Pedobacter ginsengisoli: one gene and its partner. The protein of the gene in region 1 interacts with the protein of each later gene in a pairwise test. Links are inferred from orthologs where the notes say so. Each region holds a gene or a part of one and is shown on either strand. Other genes may lie near its edges. The genes, in order: recJ and topB.

The links.
Region 2: the proteins of recJ (region 1) and topB interact in binary tests that used the Escherichia coli proteins (3 or more experiments, as listed by UniProt). The link is inferred for Pedobacter ginsengisoli from one-to-one orthologs.

Annotation. Positions count from the first base shown.
Region 1 is NZ_CP024091.1:3,749,744-3,758,767, reverse strand. What follows is about bases 1,935-4,908. They hold recJ (single-stranded-DNA-specific exonuclease RecJ), read right to left. Parts: upstream 4,291-4,908; coding sequence 2,578-4,290; downstream 1,935-2,577. Other genes in these bases: CPT03_RS15470 (MBL fold metallo-hydrolase), read left to right, coding at 4,438-4,908; lptB (LPS export ABC transporter ATP-binding protein), read right to left, coding at 1,935-2,577. Outside these bases: CPT03_RS15490 (CBS domain-containing protein), read right to left, coding at 1-217; CPT03_RS15485 (GH3 auxin-responsive promoter family protein), read right to left, coding at 311-1,822; more of lptB, read right to left, coding at 1,843-1,934; more of CPT03_RS15470, read left to right, coding at 4,909-5,205; CPT03_RS15465 (response regulator), read right to left, coding at 5,202-5,606; CPT03_RS15460 (YceI family protein), read right to left, coding at 5,735-6,328; gcvP (aminomethyl-transferring glycine dehydrogenase), read right to left, coding at 6,440-9,024. UniProt on the Escherichia coli protein: Single-stranded-DNA-specific exonuclease.
Region 2 is NZ_CP024091.1:2,166,053-2,175,025, reverse strand. What follows is about bases 4,632-7,554. They hold topB (DNA topoisomerase III), read left to right. Parts: upstream 4,632-5,124; coding sequence 5,125-6,984; downstream 6,985-7,554. Other genes in these bases: CPT03_RS08960 (MBL fold metallo-hydrolase), read left to right, coding at 7,043-7,554; CPT03_RS08970 (histone deacetylase), read left to right, coding at 4,632-5,122. In the rest of the region: CPT03_RS08995 (S46 family peptidase), read right to left, coding at 1-575; CPT03_RS08990 (GAF domain-containing protein), read left to right, coding at 890-1,366; CPT03_RS08985 (DNA-3-methyladenine glycosylase), read left to right, coding at 1,359-1,964; kynU (kynureninase), read left to right, coding at 2,053-3,339; CPT03_RS08975 (bestrophin family protein), read left to right, coding at 3,361-4,221; more of CPT03_RS08970, read left to right, coding at 4,223-4,631; more of CPT03_RS08960, read left to right, coding at 7,555-8,134; CPT03_RS08955 (hypothetical protein), read left to right, coding at 8,195-8,572; CPT03_RS08950 (hypothetical protein), read left to right, coding at 8,563-8,973.

The DNA of each region.
Region 1 (9,024 bases):
TTATTGGTGTTTCTGCAGACGACTTTCCATACAGAATAATCTTTCGGGCATAATCTCTTTCTGTAAATATGCCTTGTAGCTTATCGTTTTCCACAATAAGCAGGGCGCTTACATTCTTTTCCATCATCATTTGAAGCGCCTCTAAAACAGATGAGTTTTCTGTAACTGAGAAAATCTGTACAGATTTGGTACTAAGTATTTGTTGTACTGTTTTCATAAGCGATTAAGAATTAGCTATTTAAATTTAACTAAAAAAAATTAAATCACCTTATCTAATACAAAAAAAAATTAACGAAAATAACCAGTGTTATTACTTCATCAGAGGGAGTATTTCTTCAACGTATTTCCTATCGTTCGCTAATCTTGGAACCTTATGTTGTCCTCCAAGTTTACCTTTTGATTTTAACCAGTTGTAGAACGTATTGTTGGGTGCGTTATGTACTTTAGGGCGGCGCAAAGCCAGATCTTTAAATCTTTTCGCATCGTAATCAGAATTTACCTCTCTTAAGGTCTGATCTAAAACATCAACAAAACGTTCAAAGTCATTAGGCTGATGATCAAATTCAATTATCCATTCATGGCCACCAACCTCTTCGCCTTTAAAATAGATAGGGCAGGCAGTATAATCTTTAAATACGGCACCTGTGGCATCACATGCCTTGCAGATTGCCTGTTCAGCATTGTCTATAATAACCTCTTCTCCAAAAGCATTTATAAAATGTTTTGTTCTGCCGGTTATTTTTATGCGATACGGAGATAGACTTGTAAACTGAACGGTATCTCCAATCATATACCGCCAAAGTCCTCCATTTGTCGAGATAATAATGGCGTAGTTTTTATTAAGCTCTACCTGCTCCAGACTAAGGGTATCAGGGTTATCATCATCAAGCTTTTCAATCGGTAAAAACTCGTAGTATATGCCATAGTCAAGCATTAGTAAAAGCTCATCTGAATCCACCTCATCCTGAATTCCAAAGAAACCTTCAGATGCATTATAGGTTTCCAGATAGTACATATGGCTGCAAGGGATCAATTCTTTAAATTGTTCCCTGTAGGGCTTAAAGTTTACAGCGCCATGAATATAAAGCTCAAGGTTTGGCCACACTTCCAGTAAATTGGCTTTACCAGTTATTTCCAGTACTTTTTTAGCCAACACAATAGTCCAGGTGGGTACCCCGGCTATATTGGTTACATTCTCTTTGATGGTGGCTTCAGCCATTTTTTCCATCTTTTCCTCATAGTTCTCCATTAATGCAATGGAGATATTTGGTGTGCGGTAATATTCGGCCCACATCGGCAGATTTTTGATCAATACAGCAGAAAGGTCACCATAAAAGGAGTCCTCATTAAGCTGATTAATTTGGTGACTGCCACCAAGAACAAGTCCCTTTCCTGTAAAAATCTCATTGGTAGGTCTGTTGTTGCAAAAAATCGACAACATGTCCTTTCCACCTTTAAAGTGACATTCCTGTAAAGATTCTTCTGATACCGGAATAAACTTACTCCTGTCGCTTGTTGTGCCAGATGATTTGGCAAACCATTTAATTTCCGATGGCCATAAAATGTTTTGTTCTCCTTTAAGCATTCTTTCAATGAATGGCTTTAGGGTATCATAGTTTTGTAAGGGAACACGTTCCTTAAATTGTTTAGGAGTTTCAATGGAACGGTAATCGTATTTTTCACCCCATTCAGTATCCTCAGCGCTTGAAATTAGTTTTTGAAACCATTCTTCCTGCACATCATGCGGGTACTTTATAAAAAGCTCTATCTGGTGGACGCGCTTTTTCATATACCAGGTAAAAATTGAATTTACAATTGCCATGCTTTTGTTTAAGTAGTGAATTATAAGTTTTTACTTCGTAATACGAAATTAGAGCCTAAATATACTCTTCTTACCATTTCATTGGCAGCAAGTACTTCCGGGGTTCCAGATTCCAGAATCTTGCCCTCAAATAATAAATAAGCCCTGTCGGTAATAGATAAAGTTTCCTGTACGTTATGGTCGGTAATCAGAATACCTATGTTTTTTTGTTTTAGTTTAGCAACTATAGTCTGAATTTCTTCAACAGCAATGGGGTCTACCCCGGCAAACGGTTCATCCAGTAAGATAAAATTAGGACTAGCAGCCAATGCCCTGGCAATCTCTGTCCTTCTGCGTTCCCCTCCCGAAAGTAGGTCGCCACGGTTTTTACGAACTTTATGTAAACTAAACTCACTAATCAGCTCTTCCAGTTGTTCATGTCGTTCTTCCTTGCTCATTTTAGTCATTTCTAAAATGGCCATTATATTGTCTTCAACAGAAAGTTTTCTGAAAACTGAAGCCTCCTGCGCTAAGTATCCAATACCTTTTTGTGCTCTTCGGTACATTGGGTCACTGGTAATGTCCTGGTCATCCAAATATATCGTACCCTCATTTGGTTTAATCAACCCCACAATCATATAAAAAGAGGTTGTTTTTCCGGCTCCATTGGGTCCTAGTAAACCAACAATTTCACCCTGACTAACACTAAACGAAACGTCATTAACAACAGTACGTTGTTTATATTTTTTTATCAGATTTTCAGCTCTTAATATCATCTAATTATATTGGTTGTCAATTTCTATGGCTTTAATATTTAATTGTAAACGCCGTTGATCTTTCCATATATTTTCTTCTACTGTATAACAAACAGAGAAAGGTTGGTTTGGCTGTAATAATGATTCGTATTCTGCCAATCCAAAACCAATGCTTTCAAAAATAGTAGAATTTTGTTGTTTTAAATTTAATTTTAAATGTTTTGTGCCCACAACATAAGGTTTTCCGGTAATAAATACATTATGAGAAACAAAAATTGGTGCCATATTTAAGGGGCCAAATGGCTCCATTTGCGCTATAATGCGCTGAAATTTACCATCTATTTGCCTAAATTCAATTTCTGAATCTATATTTATTTCCGGCTTTAATAAGTCATCAGTAATGGTTGATGCAACTATATTTTCAAAACGATCCGAAAATAATTGAATGTTTTCGGGCTTTATTGTTAATCCAGCAGCAAACTTATGTCCACCAAACTGAACCAAAAGATCTTCGCAACCTAGTAATGCTTCATACAAATCGAACCCGGCAACGGATCGCGCAGAGCCTGTAAGCAGTCCGTTCGATGCGGTAAGTACAACTGTAGGTCTATAATATTTCTCTATCAGTCTGGAAGCCACAATGCCTATGACACCTTTATTCCAGCTTTCATGATATACAACCGTTGTTTTTTTACTAACAAGAATTTCACAATCTTCAATTAATGCAAGGGCTTCGGCCGTAATGCTTTGGTCAGATGTTTTGCGTTCTGTATTTTGTAGGTTTATAAGTAAACTTTGCTCCTGAGCTATGGTACTTTCTGTACAAAGCAACATTTTAACTGCTTCGGATGCATGGTTCATTCTTCCGGCAGCATTGATACGGGGAGCTAAGGTAAAAACTACATCGGTAAGTGTGTAATCTTTATGCTTTCCAGAAATTTCCATCAGCGCCTTTAATCCAATAGAAGGCTGTGTGTTTAATTTGATGAGGCCATGATATGCAAGAATTCTATTTTCATCAATAACAGGTACAATGTCAGCAGCAATACTTACCATTACCAAATCAATATATTGCTCGTATTTATCGGAAGTTAACTGATGAGTATGGCAATAGGCCTGGGCAAGTTTAAAGCCAATGCCGCAACCAGCAAGTTCTTTAAAAGGGTAAGGACAATCGTTACGTTTCGGATCAAGTAGAGCAATTGCAGCCGGAAGTTCATCTCCAGGCAAATGATGATCGCAAACAATAAAATCAATATTCAAAGTGTTTGCATAGGCAATTTTATCGTTGGCTTTTATTCCGCAATCAAGAGAAATGATCAGCGTGAAACCATTTTCTGCGGCATAATCAATTCCAGCTGTCGAAATACCGTATCCTTCCTTATGTCTGTCTGGGATATAATATTCAATGTTTGACGTAAACTGGCTAAAAAAACTGAATGCAAGGGCAACTGAAGTGGTTCCATCTACATCATAATCTCCGTAGATTAATATCTTTTCATTTTTTGTAAGGGCAAGGTCAATTCTTTCGATGGCTTTATCCATATCCTTCATCAGGAAAGGATCGTGCAGATGCGACATCTGCGGCCTAAAATAATCACGCGCACTATCGAAACAAGAAATGCCTCTTTGTACTAATATCTCCGCTAAACTGCTATTTATATTTAATTGTTGTGCAAGCAAATCTGTCGTTTCTATATTGCCCTTTGCGGCCCGCACCCATCTTTTTTTCATCTAATATCTGTCTTCTTTTTCCCTGCGAAGCTTGCATAAACTTCTGATTATTTTATTGCCAGCGTGTTAACTTCATAGAGGTTCCCTATCTTTGCAATGATATTGTTGTAAATATATCATTTAATTTTCTTACTAATAACTACGCCATTGCAAGTTTTCACTTTATACGAAGGATCATATTCTGTAGACGCAACTAAAAAATTTATACCATTTAATGCCGAAAAGGATAACCCCAAGGATCGTCCGGCTTCTCTTTTTATCCATGTACAGCCTTTTTTAATTAAGCTAAAAAATAGCCTGGTTTTATTTGATACAGGTTTGGGCTACAGTGATGAAAAAGGACAGTTGATTTTGCATAATAACATTAGAAAGGCTGGTTTTGATCCTGAAGATGTAGATATGGTTTTGATGTCTCATCTTCATTTTGACCATTCAGGTGGCATGATCCATAACAAAATTGATGGCAGTGTAGAGTTAAGCTTTCCGCACGCAACATATGTAATTCAAACAGGAGAGTGGGAGACTGCTTTTACAAACCCTTCTTCGTCTTACAAAACTGAAATATTTGAATTTTTGCAACGCAATGCGCAGCTAAAATTTATTGAAAACTCCGGGCAACTAACCGATGAAATCAGTTATGAGCTTACCGGAGCACATTGTCCGTTTCATCAGGTGTTTTTACTAGATGATGGTGTAGATAAAGTGTTTTTTGGAGGCGATGTTTTGCCGGAACCGGAAGAACTACTAAGAAAGTTTATTGCGAAGTATGATTTTGATGGTAGGAAGGCTATGGAGCTTAGAGAAGAATTTGGAAAGAAGGCTGCTGAGGAGAATTGGAATTGCCTTTTTTATCATGCAAAAAGTAAGGCTACTGGATATGTTACCTATACAGATGGGCAATTTAGAATAAGCTAAAGAACAACTAACTGTAAAAGTTCTTTGAGTCTTTCGATGGTTAAGGGTTTAGAAATGAATCCGTTTACGGATTTAAAACCCTTGGCTTTCTCAATGTCATACTCATAAACAGAAGAAGAGAGCATATACAGGTAAACTTTTGGGCGTACTATATTCAGTTTTTCGTAGGCCTCCAGAAATTCCCAGCCGTTAAGAATTGGCATATTAATGTCTACCAGGATAATGTGCGGGAATATTTCTACATTACTGGTGATGCTTGTCAGGTAATCTATAGCTAGCTGGCCATTGCTTTTTGAAGTCATATCTACCTCATAACCAGTTTTTTCTATCACTTTTTTTATGATAAAAATATTGATGTCATCATCATCAATAACAAGCATATTGATTCTAGAGTTGGTCATAAAGTTTTGTAAAGCGCAGAAAAGTTAAGTACAAAATTATAATATATTTAACTCTTTTAATAGGGGTGTAAATAAAAGCAAAAAAAAAGAGCCATTATTTATATAATGGCTCTTTTTTTTGTGTTTTTTTATTTTTTGGCTACAAGCTTAATAGCAAGCTCAAAATCGTCATAAATCATTTTGTCACCAACATCAGGAAATATACCTTTTGATCTAAATTTGATTCCAAACTTAGTCCTGTCAACAACAACTTTTTCAGCAGTTGCAGTTACTGATCCATCAGCATTCCAGGTAATAGTTGCAGGGAAAGTGATAGAATTTGTAATGCCTTTAATGGTAAGATTACCAGTTACATTGGCAGTATTGGCACCTGTATTTGCAATTTTTTTAATAACAAAAGCAGAAGTCGCAAATTTGTCAACTCCAAAAAAGTCATCAGCTTTTAAGTGACCTTCCAGTTTTTCACTTTTATCAGCATCTTTAATAGTTGCCATATTAATTGTGAAATTACCACCTGAAAGTTTTTTATCATTGAAAATTAAACTTCCTGACTGAAGGTCTATAGTTCCATTGTGGCTACCAGTGAGTTTTTTACCAACCCAGGTTAATGATGATTTCTCAACATCCACTTTATAGGTAGTTGGCTTAAATACAGGAGCAATAAATGCTGATGAGAAAAATACGATTAGTAGTAATGCCAGCGAAGTGATTTTTAATTTCATTGTACTATAATTTGAGTTTTTAATACTAAAGCTTTTTTTAGCCTTTTGATACATTTTAGAAGACAAATGTATCAAAAGGTTTAAAGACCTAAATTGACTTATGATAAGTTTTTAGGCTAAATCTTCAGCATAGCTTTCAATTGGCGGACAAGCACAAACTAATGATCTGTCTCCAAATGAATCATTTACTCTTCCAACCGATGGCCAGAATTTATAAGCAGCTACATAAGGTAAAGGGAAGGCGGCAGTTTGTCTGCTATAACCATGGTTCCACTCATTTCCAGTAACTACAGCTGCAGTATGCGGGGCATTTTTTAGTGGGTTATCAGTTTTATCCAGTTCACCTGTTTCAACTGCAGTGATTTCATTTCTGATGGCAATTAAAGCATCACAGAAACGATCTAACTCATGTTTAGGTTCGCTTTCAGTTGGCTCAACCATTAGTGTTCCGGCAACAGGGAAAGATACAGTAGGGGCATGAAATCCGTAATCCATCAAACGTTTTGCAATGTCAACAACCTCAATCCCGAAGTTTTTAAATCCTCTGCAATCTAAGATCATTTCATGTGCGCAACGGCCATTAGCTCCCGAATACAATACAGGATAATGCTGCTCAAAACGGCCTTTCATATAGTTGGCATTTAGTATTGCATATTTTGTAGCGTTGGTTAATCCTTCACCACCCATCATTGCAATATAAGCATGAGATATGATCAGAATTGAAGCTGAACCCCATGGTGCCGAAGAAACTGCATGAATGGATTTTTCATTATTTATATCTACCACAGCATGTCCGGGTAAATAAGGAACAAGATGTTTTGCAACACCAATAGGACCCATACCAGGACCACCACCACCGTGAGGAATACAGAATGTTTTGTGCAGGTTAAGGTGACAAACGTCGGCGCCAATATTTGCAGGGCTGGTTAAACCAACCTGAGCATTCATATTGGCTCCATCCATATAAACCTGTCCGCCATTTTCATGGATAACATTACAAATGTCTACTATACTCTCTTCAAACACGCCATGTGTAGAAGGATAGGTAACCATTAAGCATGAAAGATTTGCCGCATGCTCAACAGCCTTAGCTTTTAAATCTTCAACATCAATGTTCCCGTTTTCCAGTGATTTTACAACCACAATCTTCATTCCGGCCATTGCCGCAGAAGCTGGATTAGTTCCATGGGCTGAAGAAGGAATTAAAGCGATGTTACGATGAGCATCTCCACGATCCTGGTGATAGGCTCTGATTACCATTAGGCCTGCATATTCACCCTGTGCACCAGCATTTGGTTGTAAGCTCATGGCAGCAAAACCGGTAATTTCGCTCAACCATCTGTCAAGCTCATTAAATACAGTATAATAACCAGCTACCTGATCAGCAGGGGCAAAAGGATGCACTTTACCAAATTCAGGCCATGTAACCGGGATCATCTCGGTTGTTGCATTAAGTTTCATTGTACATGAACCTAAAGCAATCATTGAATGACAAAGAGAAAGATCTTTAGTCTCTAATGATTTGATATAACGCAACATTTCATGTTCAGAATGGTGCGCATTAAATACCGGATGAGTTAAGTATGCAGATGTACGTTGTAAATTTGCAGGAATTACAGTCTCAATATTTTTATCAGCTAATTCAACAGCATCAGCAGCAATTGCTTTTACCTTCGAGAATATTTTAGTTAAAAGCTTTACATCTTCAACTGAGGTAGTTTCATCCAGAGCTATGGTAACCACACTACCATTATAGTTAAGGTTGATTTCATTGTCGATGCATTCTCTGTGAATAGAATCAACTAAATCGCCAAGATCTAACTGAATGGTATCGAAATAAACTTTATTTAACTGTTTGTATCCTATTTTCTCTAATGATTTAGCTAAAGTAATAGCTAATCCATGCGTACGCTCTGCAATAAGTTTTAATCCTTTAGGGCCATGGTAAACAGCATAAAACCCAGCCATAATAGCCAATAGTGCCTGTGCAGTACAAATGTTAGAAGTAGCTTTATCTCTGCGGATATGCTGTTCTCTTGTTTGCAAAGCCATGCGCAAAGCATAGTTGTTATTGCTGTCGATAGTTACACCAATAATACGTCCCGGAATTGAGCGTTTGTACTCATCCTTAGTTGCAAAGAAAGCAGCATGTGGACCACCAAATCCCATTGGGATACCGAAACGCTGGGTAGTACCAACTACAACATCTGCACCCCATTCTCCCGGAGGAGTTAACAGGGTTAAACTTAGCAAGTCGGCAACAACTGTAACTTTTACATTTTTTTCATGTGCTTTTTGAGCAAAGCCGGTGTAATCAAATACTTCTCCGTTTCCTGCAGGATATTGAATAATTGCTCCAAAAAACTCTTCATTTAATTCAAATGATTCATGATCTCCAATCACCAATTCAATTCCAAAAGGATTTGCACGGGTTTTTAAAATATCAATGGTTTGAGGGAACAATAAAGCAGAAACAAAGAATTTGGTAGCCTGCTGATTTTTGCGAAGGCTATATTGCATAAACATGGCTTCGGCAGCTGCAGTACCTTCATCAAGAAGCGATGCATTTGCTATTTCCATACCAGTTAAGTCAATAACCATAGTCTGGAAATTTAACAAAGCCTGTAAACGGCCCTGAGCAATTTCAGCCTGATAAGGAGTATATTGCGTATACCATCCCGGGTTTTCCATTACAT
Region 2 (8,973 bases), 1.6 Mb from region 1 along the record:
TGGATGGTTTTGTAACGGAACAATACATATGTTTTTCCTATAAACATTTCCGATACCTCGGCTTTAATACCTGGGTCTTTCTTTTCTGCATCTATAACAATGTTTTTCATTACATCATTAATCATTTTTAATCGCGAAGCAGGGTCTTCTATTTGCGCTACAGCTCCCAAAACACGATCAGAAACGTCTTCATAACTATCAGTTATACGGCATGTTAGTCCTTTTGCTTCAATTTCCTGTTCACGTGATTTGGCTACAAACCCATTTGTTAGATAGTCATGTTCTGCAGTGCTGGCAAGTTGTACTGCGCTAAAAGCACAATGGTGGTTAGTGATGATTAAGCCTTCATTTGAAACAAACGATCCGGTGCATCCGCCAACATTAACAAGTGCATCTACCAGGCTGGTTCCTTTTGGATTGTATATGTTATTTTGATCTATTTTTAAACCTGCTTTTTTCAAATCAAGTTTATGGATTTCGCTTAAAGGAAACATTCCTTCTTCCCAAGGCTTGTAACCCGATTGGATTATTCCTAGTGTAAGAAGTGAAGTGATAATTAAGGTTTTCTTATTCATCTTTATGGTAACTATGTTAGTTAAAAATTGCAAATTTAGCGATTTTAATTCTGTTTTACTTATTGATAGCTGTATTGATCAGTGTAAGACATCAATTGGGATTTCTTTGGTATAAGTCCACAGTGAGTCCACGTTAAGTCCACCTTTTTCTTGAAATAACGTGGACTCATGGCGGATTGAAAGCCTACTAACAGCGGATTCATTAGTACTGATATAACAACTACAAGTCCAACAGTCAGCATTGATGTATATGGATGTCAGGGGAATATTGATCGTGATTTCGTATTTTTGCATTTCATTTACATAGATTAAAAATGGCAGAGGATTTACACATAGTAACCGACATTAGTAAAGAGGAGCAATACCTTTCTTTAATTCCCCAAATCAAAGCGCTGATAGTTGGCGAAGATGATCAGATTGCTAATCTGGCTAATATCGCGGCAGCTTTAAAAGAACAGTTTAGGTGGTTTTGGGTTGGTTTTTATCTGGTGAAAGGTGATGAATTGGTGCTTGGGCCTTTTCAAGGGCCTGTGGCCTGTACCAGGATCAAAAAAGGTAAAGGCGTTTGTGGTACTTCATGGCAGCAAGCCGAGATTTTGGTGGTACCTGATGTTGATGAATTTCCTGGCCATATTGCATGTGCCTCAGCTTCAAGATCAGAAATTGTTTTACCTATTTTTAAAGGTAATGAAGTTATAGGTGTATTAGATATTGATAGTGAATATCTTTCTCATTTTGATAATGTTGATGCTAAATATCTAAAGGAAATAATTAGTTTTATAAATGTCTAAGTTGCCTTACTCTTTTTATCAAAGCCATGATGTAAACGATCTTGCTATTCAGTTACTTGGTAAATTGTTATTTACTAAGCTTAATGGTGAATTGACCGGGGGAATCATTGTTGAAACAGAAGCTTATAAAGGAGTGGAAGATAAGGCTTCTCATGCATATGGAGGACGCTTTACAAATCGTACTCAGGTTATATACGAAGAGGGTGGTTTGTCCTATGTTTACCTGTGCTATGGTATTCATCATCTTTTTAATGTTGTTACAGCTCCAAAAGGAACTCCTCACGCTGTTTTAATTAGGGGTATTGAACCAGTACACGGAATAGATATAATGCTACGCAGGAGGAATATGGTGCTATTAAAGCCAAATATTACTGCAGGTCCTGGAGCGCTATCAAAAGCAATGGGGATAGATAAAAGCTTAAATGCAAAAGATCTGTTAGGTGATGAGATATGGATTGAAGATAAGGGAGGTGTTTTTCCAGATGACCAGATTGTTTCGTCAGCGAGAGTTGGTGTTGATTATGCCGGAGATCATGCTTTGTTTCCATGGAGATACTACATTCGGGGAAATAAATTTGTAAGCAAGCCAAACAAATAAAATATTTAGAGTATATATAATAGCTATTGTTGATAACAAATAAGGCAGGTGATTTAATTATCTGCCTTTTTTATTGATATTTGAATCGATGAATTTTGAGAACAATTTAGCCTTTGCTCAACGCCTGGATCAGGCAGATCCGCTTAGTAGTTTTAGGCATGATTTCTTATTTCCGCAACAAAATGGAAAACCATTTATTTATCTGTGTGGTAATTCTTTAGGTTTACAACCTAAAGTAGTACGTAAAGTAGTTGATGAACAATTAAGTAGCTGGCATAACCTGGCTGTAGAGGGGTGGTTTCAAGGGGATAATCCGTGGATGTTCTATCACAAGGAGTTAAAAAAACTGATGGGTCCACTGGTTGGAGCAAGTGCTAAAGAAGTTTGCCCTATGAATACTTTGACTGTTAATTTGCATTTGCTGATGGTCAGTTTTTATAAGCCTCTTAAAGGTAGGTTTAAGATTATTATGGAGGCAGGTGCCTTTCCGTCAGACCAGTATGCAGTTGAGAGTCAGGTTCGTTTTCACGGCTACAGTCCGGAAGAAGCGATTATTGAGGTAGCACCAAGATTAGGTGAACATACGTTAAGAACGGAAGATGTTCAAGCTCAGATTGCACAATATGGCGATGAAGTAGCTTTAGTGTTGTTTGGAGGGGTAAATTATTTTACCGGTCAGTGGTTCGATATGGAAGCCATAACAAAAGCAGGACATGCCGTTGGAGCTATTGTGGGGTTTGATTTGGCTCATGCTGCAGGGAATGTTCCCTTGGAGCTACATGATTGGGATATAGATTTTGCTTGCTGGTGTTCTTATAAATATCAAAATTCAGGGCCAGGAGGAATAAGTGGTATTTTCGTTCACGAGAAGCATTTTAAAGATACTACACTGAACCGTTTTGCCGGTTGGTGGGGCTATAACGAAGAGCAAAGATTTAAAATGGAAAAGGGCTTTTTGCCAGAAATTGGCGCTGATGGATGGCAAGTAAGTTGCACTCAGGTGATGCCTATGGCGTTATACCTTGCATCATTGCAAGTGTTCGAAAAAGCAGGGTTTGTAGAGCCGTTAAGGGTTAAAAGTATATTTTTAACTTCTTATATGTTTTATATTATAGATCAGATAAATAAAAAATTAAATAATGAACAGTTTGAGATTATAACTCCTTTTAATGAAAACGAACGTGGTGCTCAGGTTTCTATTATTGCAAAGCAGAAAGGTAAGGAGATTTTTGAGGGATTGGTAGCAAATAATGTTCTTGGAGACTGGAGAGAACCAAATGTGATTAGGTTGAGTCCCGTTCCTTTGTATAATTCATTTGAAGATGTGTTTCGCACAGGCGAACTTTTATTACAGATTACCAAAAGTATTGTTTAATACTATTTAAGAGATTTTATTATGATAAATTATAATCCAAAAGACTGGTTCACTTTTATCTTTCATGCACACAAGTCTGATACAATCAGGAAATTGTGGCCATTAATGATTAGCGTAGCGATATTTTCAGGCATAATTGCATTTCTGGAGTTAAACTACCTGAAATTGGCTGAAACTACTTATGTTAAAAATATTGGAATGATGCACAATTTACTTGGTTTTGTAATTTCCATGTTGTTGGTGTTTAGAACAAATACTTCATACGATAGATGGTGGGAAGGTAGAAGGTTTTTAGGTGCTTTAACAAATGTAAGCCGTAATTTTGCAATAAAGATTAAAGCACTAAAATTAAATAAAGAGCATTTAGAGTTTTTTGAATATGGAATTCCAAAATATGCCTTTGCTTTAAAGGAACATTTGAGAGAGAAGCAATATTTTGGTAAAAACAGTTTTCTTATTGAAGTTGATGGAGGCAAGCACATTCCAAATCAGGTAGCCGCTAGTATTTCGTCAAGGGTTTTTGACTTGCAAGCAGCTGGGGTAATTAGCCAGGAACAGTTAATTATACTTAATGCAGATGTTCAGCAGTTTACTGATATATGTGGTGGTTGTGAGCGAATTAAGAATACACCTATTCCATATTCTTATAGTGCTTTTATTAAGAAATTCATTTTCATATATGTTATTACCTTGCCTTTTGGCTGGGTTTTTAGCTTAGGTTACTTTGTGGTTCCTATTGTGCCATTTATATTATACGTACTAGCTAGTTTGGAGTTAATTGCGGAAGAGATTGAAAACCCTTTTGGATCTGATGCTAATGATTTGCCGGTTGATGAGATTTGTAATAACATTGAAAAACACGTAGAGCAGATATTACGTTAAGATGGTTAAGATTGCATGGCATCCTTTATTTGCATATCCTTTACCAGAGGGGCATCGTTTTCCAATGCTTAAGTATGAGCTAATCCCCGAACAATTGCTGCATCAGGGGTTTATTAGCAGGAGGAACTTATTTGCTCCGGATAAATTATGTGAGGATGTAATTTTGCTGACTCATGAGAACGAGTATTGGCAGCAATTAAAAAATCTAACGCTTCCTGCAAAAGAACAAAGAAGGATTGGCTTTCCATTAACAGAACAATTGGTAGAGCGTGAGATTAGGATTGCACAGGGAACCATTGATGGAGCTATTTATGCAAAGCAGTTTGGGATAGCTTTTAATGTTGCAGGAGGAACGCATCATGCAGGAAGTAATTGGGGTGAAGGATTTTGTTTGTTAAACGATCAGGCTATAGCCGCCAATTACTTGCTGAATAATGGTTTTGCCAGCCGTATCTTAATTATAGATTTAGATGTTCATCAAGGAAATGGTACTGCAGAAATTTTTAATGGTGAGCCGCGAGTATTTACATTTTCCATGCATGGAGATAAGAACTTTCCTTTCAGAAAAGAGCAATCTGATTTGGATATAGCATTGCAGGATGGAACAGAAGATGAAATGTATTTAAATAAATTAAATTCATGTTTTCCTCTTCTTCTAAAGCATAATCCTGACTTTGTGTTTTACTTGTCAGGAGTTGATGTCCTTAAAAGTGATAACCTTGGGAAGCTGGGATTATCAAAATCGGCTTGTCTGGAAAGAGATAGAATGGTGTTACAATTTTGCAAGAATAACAGTTTGCCTGTTCAGGTAAGTATGGGCGGAGGATATTCGCCAGATATAAAAGATATAGTGGATGCGCATTGCAACACATTTAAAGTGGGTATAGATATTTTTGAATAATTATGAAGATTGTTATTGCAGAAAAGCCTTCAGTGGCGCGTGAGTTGGCTAAAGTCTTCGGTGCTACAGCAAAAAAAGATGGTTATATAGAGGGTAAGGGATATTCTTTTACATGGGCATTTGGACATTTGCTTCAATTGGCTCCACCACAAGAGTATGGATTTATAGGATGGAGAAGGCAACACTTACCGATGCTGCCTAAAAAATTTAAGTTAGGGATTAGGAAAATAAAAACTAAGGATGGCTTAGTTGAAGATCCTGGTGTTAGAAAACAGCTCGATATCATTAAAAAATTGTTTGATGAGGCTACTGAGATAATTGTAGCAACGGATGCTGGGCGGGAAGGTGAACTTATTTTCCGCTACATTTACTATTTTTTGAAATGCAAAAAACCTTTTAAAAGGCTATGGATTTCGTCGCAAACTGATGAGGCAATAAAGGAAGGCTTTAGAAATCTGAAACCAGGAACAGATTATGATACGCTTTTTAATTCGGCACATTGTAGATCTGAATCGGACTGGTTGGTGGGGATGAATGCAACACAGGCGCTTAGTATATCGGCTGGTGCGCGATCGGTCCTTTCATTAGGACGGGTTCAAACACCTACTTTGGCAATGATTTGTTCGCGTTTTCTGGAAATTAAGAACTTTGTGCCTCAATTATATTATCAGCTTGCAATACAGTTAGATAAGGATGGTCAACTGTTTAAAGCAATATCTGTAAATAACTTTGACAAAAAAGAAGAAGCAGAAGAATTGTTTGCAAAAATTAAAGATACTACATCTGGTTTTTCAAATGGTGGTAAAATTTTAACCGTTGAAGCAAAACCAAGAAAGGAACCACCACCTTTATTGCATGATTTGAGTAGCTTGCAACAAGAAGCTAATAAACGTAAGGGATTTACTGCCGACCAGACTTTAAATTTGTTACAAGGCTTATATGAAAGTAAATTGGTTACTTATCCGCGTACAGGTAGCAGATACATTGGCGATGATGTGTACGCGAATGTTCCAAACCTAATAGATAAGTTGAAGGTACATAAGGATTTTGGAAAGCAGGCTGAATTTCTGCTAACAGTGCCATTAAATAAGAGAAGCGTAAATGCCAAGAAGGTAACCGATCACCATGCAATTTTACCTACAGGCGAGTCTCCTTATCAGTTAAGCGGTGATAAGCAAGCAATTTATGACATGGTAGTGGGAAGGATGCTTGAAGCTTTTCATCAGGAATGTGTAAAGGAAATCACAAAGATAACAATTGAATCAGGCTCAGTTTTTATGGCAAATGGAACGGTAATTCGTTCTGCAGGATGGAGATCTGTATTTAATGAATCAGATGATGATAAGAAGGATGAAGAAAATCCATCTTTACCGAAGGTAAAGGTAGGCGAGGAGCTTCCGGTTGTAAATAAAGCTTTGTTAGAAAAACAAACTAAGCCTAAACCTTTGTATAACGAGGCATCTTTATTAAAGGCACTTGAAACCTCTGGAAAAGATATAGAAGATGAAGAGTTGAGGTATGCAATGAAAGACAGTGGATTAGGTACACCTGCTACCAGGGCAGCAATTATTGAAACTTTGATTAACAGAGATTACATTGTAAGGGAAAAAAGGAATTTAGTGCCTACTACTAAAGGTTTGGCGGTTTATGACGTGGTAAAGGATCAGAAAATTGCGCAGGCAGAGCTTACTGGACAATGGGAAAAAAGGCTGGAAGAAATTCGCTCAGGAGCCTCTGTTGCCGATTTTAAAGCTGAGATTACTGACTATACCAGAACCATTACTAATGAGTTATTACAATCGGGAACGGGATTGGCAGAGAAGTTTGCAAAGGAGGAGAAACCTGTTGAGAAAGTAAGTTAATAGATTGTATTTTTGTAAGTATATTCACTAGCATCAAGTTATTCTGAAAAAGAAGATTATGTATTCTTTATTAATTTTTGCTGTAGCATTTACACTCCTAACAGTTTGGGTGCTTAGCTTTCCTATTTTTGGACGTGTGCCTGAAGGCAATCGTTTAGAACGCATAAAAAAGTTGCCAAATTATAAAGATGGAGCACTTGAGAACTTATCGCCGACACCCATGAAGCCAGATAATGTAAGTTATTGGGATATGATAAGGGGAATGTTGAAAGGAAATGATAAGGGTAGTCCGAAAGGTTCTGTACCTACTGTTAAGCCTAATTTTGAACAGGATGATTCCAATGTTAAGGTTATTTGGTTTGGCCACTCTTCTTATCTTGTACAAACAGATGGACAGAACATACTTGTTGATCCGGTTTTAAGTGAAAGACCTTCTCCAATTTCTTTTATTGGTACTAAAAGATTCCAGGGAACGGATTTTATAAAGGCAGAGGATTTTCCAGAACTAGATGTTGTACTGATCACACACGATCATTATGATCATCTGGATTATGAAGCTATTTTAAAGTTAAAGGATAAAACAAAGAGATTTATCGTTTCGTTAGGTGTAGGCTCACATTTGGAGCATTGGGGAGTACCTGCAAATAAAATTACTGAACTGTCGTGGGGAGAGGAAACAACTCAAAATACGCTCAAGTTTATTGCACTTCCTGCTCGTCATTTTACCGGAAGGTTGTTTAAAAGAAACCAGACAGCATGGTCTGCCTTTATTTTACAAACATCAAAAAATAAATTGTATTTAGGTGGTGACTCAGGATATGATACACATTTTAAAAATGCAGGTGAACAATATGGACCCTTTGATATTGCAATATTAGAGTGTGGGCAGTACAATGCTTATTGGCCTTTAATCCATATGTTTCCTGAACAAACAGTACAGGCCGCCATTGATTTGAAAGCTCAGGTTCTATTACCTGTCCATTGGGGAAAATTCAAATTAGCTATGCACGATTGGAATGAGCCGATAATAAGAGTCGTAAATAAGGCTGATGAAGAAAACTTGAAAACTACCACGCCATTAATGGGGGAATCTGTGATTTTGGATAAGTACTACCCTGCAACAAAATGGTGGCTGGCCGATAACTTATAATAGTAAACAATATTGATAGATAGCTGTTGTTTAATTGATACTCATCAATAACTTAAATCAATGAAAACTGATTTTGTAGAAATTTTTCAAACCATTAGAGCATCACTGCAGCCATTTGCTACTGTGGGTTTTAGTAATAGAATAAATAGCGAAACTTCTTTTGATCTTTGGAGTGATAGGAATGTTGTGATTGATGGAAAGAAAAGAAATGAAGTTTTCTTTGCAAGCGTTATTATACAAAAGGGACATGTAGGGTTTTATTATATGCCCGTTTATACAGAGCCTGAGATGAAGAAGATTTTTAATCCCGAATTGCTTAAATTGTTGAAAGGTAAATCATGTTTTCATATTAAAAAGCTGGATGATACATTGATGTTGCAAATAGAAGATGCACTGGCTGCAGGGTTTAAACTTTATAAAGAAAAAGGTTGGGTATAGAACCAGTTTGGAAACAAGATGTAATAACCAGTTTTGAAGATCTTGGTATTGCAATTCATGATATTGAATCGAAGGAATATAGTTTACTGTCCATTGGGACAGGAGAAGTAATAGTTAATCTTATTTCAATTAAAAATAGCTATCGACCTGAAGACCTGCTTTTACTACAAGATCAATATCAAATAAAAAATATTTCTTTATTGCACCTATGGGAAGATATATGGCTAACAAGAAAAGTTCAGGTTATAGGGCGGATTTCATCCATTATTGGGCTGAATAAGCGTATTCATGCCCGCAAAACTAAAGTTATTCAAATTACTCAGAAGCAGGTTGATGATTTTTTAGATCATAATCATTTGCTCGGATCCGCTAAATCTAATTACAAATTTGCATTGAGTTTA